Regions from separate parts of the Caulobacter sp. ALps2 genome, predicted to be linked through region 2. Evidence: predicted binding sites of a transcription regulator. Region 2 holds the regulator's gene; the other holds the start of a gene.
The links. Region 2 encodes LexA, which represses DNA repair genes until DNA is damaged. Its sites were predicted from a motif close to ATGTTCNCNANNTGTTCT; they were not measured.
Positions count from the first base shown of each region.

Region 1 (2,199 bases), 1.0 Mb from region 2:
CTCGAAGGTGCGCAGCTCGCCGTCCTTGCCGACGACATCCTCGTCCAGCGCTTCGGCGCCGTCCTGTCCGTCCCATCCATTGTCTACGTCGGTCATGGCGGTCTCTCCTGTGTGTTCAGGAGGAATGGCTGGGGCCGGCGCGGCGTTCCGGTCTTGTCGATTTGAACCAGAAGCGGCCCGGATCGGAGGTGATTCCGTGCAGAATCACCTAGTGCGCGAGTCGCCACATGGTCCACTTACGAGACCAACATTAACGCTTTTGCCCCTAACTTGGCCGTTCGGGAGGCGACGATTTCGTAAAAATCCCCGCCCCACGGGCGTTTTGCCCCCATGAATCGACGTTTTAACCTTCCCTAACGCGTGACAAACCCAAAACGCCTCGGCAGGCTCACAACTCCCTGATTCACAGGACATGAGCTTAGAGATGACGAACGTTTCCGATCTGGTCGACGCTGCTGTCGCCGCCGACGACAAGCTGACCAAGACCCAAGCCAAGGCCATCATCGACGGCGTCTTCAAGTCGATCTCCGACGCCGCCGTGAAGGGCGAAGAAGTCTCGATCCCGGGCTTCGGCAAGTTCAAGGTCCAGGCCAAGCCGGCCCGCACCGGCCGCAACCCGGCCACGGGCGCGACCATCGAGATCGCCGCCAGCAAGAAGGTCGCCTTCACGCCGGCCAAACAACTGAAGGACGCCGTCAACGGCTAAGCCTTTGAGAGCGCGACAGCCGAAAGTGGATACCGGTTTCGGCGCCTGTCGCGCTCCATGCTTCAAACCTCGGTTTTTCCGCTAACGGAAAAATCTGGGGCGGGGGCGGACCGCGAAGTCCGCTCCCCGACGCTTCACTTCACGCGCGACATTGTGCTCCATGCCCTTGTCGCGCGTGAAGACTATCTAGAACAAAATAAGAACTGTAACGTGCCGCGCATGGCCGTTCTCGATCTCAGGCGCAAGCTCGCCATCCTCTCCGACGCCGCCAAGTACGACGCGTCGTGCGCCTCCTCCGGGGCCGAGAAACGCACCTCCGTGGGCGGCCAGGGCGTGGGCTCGACCGAGGGCATGGGCATCTGCCACGCCTATGCGCCCGACGGGCGGTGCATCAGCCTGCTGAAGATCCTGCTGACCAACTTCTGCATCTACGACTGCGCCTATTGCATCAACCGCGTGTCCTCGAACACGCCCCGGGCGCGGTTCACGGTGAAGGAGGTCGTCGACCTCACCCTAAACTTCTACAAGCGCAACTATATCGAGGGCCTGTTCCTGTCGTCGGGCGTCATCCGCACGGGCGACTACACGATGGAAGAGATGGTCCGGGTGGCGAAGTCGCTGCGGCTGGACCACGACTTCCGCGGCTATATCCACCTGAAACTGATCCCCGAGGCCTCGCCCGAACTGGCGGCGGAGGCAGGGCTCTATGCCGACCGGGTGTCGATCAATATCGAGCTGCCGCGAGACGACGACCTCAAGGCCCTAGCGCCCGAGAAGAGCCCGACCGACATCAAGCGCGCCATGGGCCGCATGCGCCTGGCCATCGACGACCACGCCGAGCCGGCCAAGAAGGCCGGCAAGCGGGGCTTCGCCCGCAGCCAGTCGACCCAGCTGATCGTCGGGGCGGACGAGGCCAAGGACGGCGACATCCTGGCCCGCAGCGCCAGCCTGTACGGCGCCTACCGCCTGGGGCGGGTCTACTATTCGGCGTTCAGTCCGATCCCGGACGCCAGTTCGCGCCTGCCGCTGGCCCGGCCGCCGCTGCTGCGCGAGCACCGTTTGTACCAGGCCGACTGGCTGATGCGGTTCTACGGCTTCGAACGGCCCGAGATCGTGGCCGAGGGCGAGGACCTGGACCTCACCGTCGATCCCAAGACCAGCTGGGCGCTGCGCAACCGGGCCAAGTTCCCGGTCCACATCCAGACCGCCGACAAGGAAACGTTGCTGCGCGTGCCGGGCCTGGGCGCCAAGGCCGTGGAACGCATCCTGGCGGCCCGGAGGGTCACCCGCCTGACCCTCGATGACCTCAAGCGTGTCGGGGCCGTCCTGAAGCGCGCCAGGGCCTTCGTGGTCACCGCCGACTGGACGCCGGGGGCGCTGGCGGATCGAGAGAGCCTGAGGGCGGCCCTGGTCCAGCCGCGGCAGTTGAGCCTGTTCTGATGCGGGTGGTGCGGTTGGCGTCCGAGATCGACTTCGCCGGCTGGCGCACGGCC
Region 1 covers NZ_CM178743.1:5,178,644-5,180,842, forward strand. Annotated here, with positions in the region: gene ACW173_RS24425 (hypothetical protein) at 1-96, opposite strand, end outside; gene ACW173_RS24430 (HU family DNA-binding protein) at 425-706, shown strand; gene ACW173_RS24435 (putative DNA modification/repair radical SAM protein) at 926-2,146, shown strand; gene ACW173_RS24440 (UdgX family uracil-DNA binding protein) at 2,146-2,199, shown strand, end outside.
Region 1: a site for LexA is predicted at 895-912, ahead of ACW173_RS24435 (putative DNA modification/repair radical SAM protein). Genes of this name have one in related genera too.

Region 2 (2,199 bases):
GCGCCTCAAGGCCGCCCGCGCCGCCATCGACGCCTCGGGGCAGGACGTGATCCTGGTCGGCCGCACCGAGGGGTATCTGCGCGGCGTTCGTGACCTGGCCCCGACCGTGGAGCGTCTGAAGGCCTATGCCGAGGCTGGCGCCGATTGCCTGTACGCCCCGGCGGTCACCGCTCCCGAGGAGATCCGGGCCATCGTTCAGGCCGTGGCGCCCAAGCCGGTCAACGTCCTGTTCTGGGGCCCGGACATGTCGGTCGAGAGCCTCGGCGCGTTGGGCGTTCGCCGGGTCAGCACCGGCGCCTCGTTGGCGGCGGCGGCCTGGGCCGGTTTCGACAAGGCGGCCAAGCGGCTGGCGGAGGAGGGGCGGCTGTAGCCTTCCAACTCACCATCCGTCATTCCGGCCCTGAAATGAGGGGATATACCGTTACCGACAAAGCCGGACGCCGGCGCCGGAAGCGGACCTTCCGATCTTCTGTTCGGGGCGGGAATGAAGGCGCTAGATACGAAAAGACCCCGAACCTCGTCTGAGGTCGGGGCCAATTCCAGATGTCGTCTGGGTCCCGGCTTTCGCCGGGGATAAACTCAGTGATATCGGCGGATCAAACCCACCAGCTTGCCCTGCACCTCGACCTGGTCGGGGCCGAAGATGCGGGTCTCGTACTTGGGGTTGGCCGCTTCCAGGGCGATCGAGCCGCCTTTCTTGCGCAGGCGCTTGAGGGTGGCTTCCTCGCCGACCAGAGCGACGACGATCTCGCCCGAGGTGGCGGTGTCGCCCTTCTTGATGATGACGTAGTCGCCGTCGAGGATGCCGGCCTCGATCATCGAGTCGCCCTGCACCTCAAGGACATAGTGCTCGCCATTGCCCAGCATGGCTTCCGGCACCGGCAGGCGCTCGCGTTCGTGCTGGATGGCGTCGATCGGGGTGCCGGCGGCGATCTTGCCCAGGATCGGCAGTTCGCGGCTGTCATTGGCGGGCGCGGCGGACGCGGCCGGAGCGGGCGGGGGCGAGCCGCCGCCTTCGAACACCTGCGGCCGGAAGGCGCCCCGGCCCTTGGGCGGCGCGGCGGTCGTGGCCTGTTGCGGCAGCTTCACCACCTCCAGCGCCCGGGCCCGGTGGGCCAGGCGGCGGATGAAGCCGCGCTCTTCCAGGGCCGTGATCAGCCGGTGAATGCCCGACTTCGAAGCCAGGTCCAGGGCCTCCTTCATCTCGTCGAAGGACGGGGAGACGCCGGTCTCCTTGATCCGCTCGTGGATGAACATCAGCAGTTCGTGCTGCTTGCGGGTGAGCATGTGAACCTCGGCTGGAGCGCGGAACAAACCGCAAACCTTTTGAATGTTCTCTAGGCGTTCCGCGTTAAAGTCAAGTCGAGCGTCGTTCGCCGGAGAAAGGCGAGGAAAATCAATAGCTAGCTTGGCCGGTAGGGTAAATGTCGGCCAGAATCAAAAGCTTAACGAAAGCTTTCAGGCGCGCTTGCGGGCCAGGACGATGTCCTGGTCCTGGATCGGCTGGCGGCGCCACACCCCGAGGGCCTGGTTGATCACGTCCATGCCCAGAGCGTCGTACTGGGCCAGGGCGGTCTCGATGTCGTAGCCGATCACCGCCTCGGGCAGGTCCGGCGTCGCCGTCCAGCAGCCGTCCAGAGGGTGGATGAAGTCGAAGACGATCTGGCTGTTGCCGGTGTTCCCGCGCGATTCCTCGTCCAGCAGGTACCAGGAGACGATGCTGATGCCGCCGGGCTTGAGCACGCGGACGATCTCGCGGGCGAACTGGGCCTGGTCGGCGGCCAGCAGGTGGGTGAAGACCGACCCCAGAAACACGTAGTCGAAGCTGGCGTCAGGATACGGGAAGACGAATGCGCTGGCGGGCTGCGACCCGGCCGGATTGTACCGGTCGCTGTGCATGTCTGCGTGGGTGAACGTGAAGCGCGGGTCGCCGACGGCCAGGTTGGCTTGGCACCAGGCGATGGCCTGGGCCATCACGTCGAAGCCGGCGTAGCGGCCGTTCTCGTCCAGATAGTCGACCAACGGGGCGGCGGCGCGACCGATGCCGCAGCCGACGTCGAGGATAGCGTGATGGGGCCGCAGACCGGCCTCGAGGAACAGCTGCTTGAACTGCTGGCCCACGCGCACGTAGTCGGCGTCGGCGGCGCCGACCAGATGCCACATCTCTTGAGGCGCGGCGACGGCGTCCGGGCCGCCCGT
Region 2 covers NZ_CM178743.1:4,180,157-4,182,355, reverse strand. Annotated here, with positions in the region: gene ACW173_RS19750 (isocitrate lyase/PEP mutase family protein) at 1-370, shown strand, start outside; gene lexA (transcriptional repressor LexA) at 580-1,287, opposite strand; gene ACW173_RS19740 (class I SAM-dependent methyltransferase) at 1,459-2,199, opposite strand, start outside.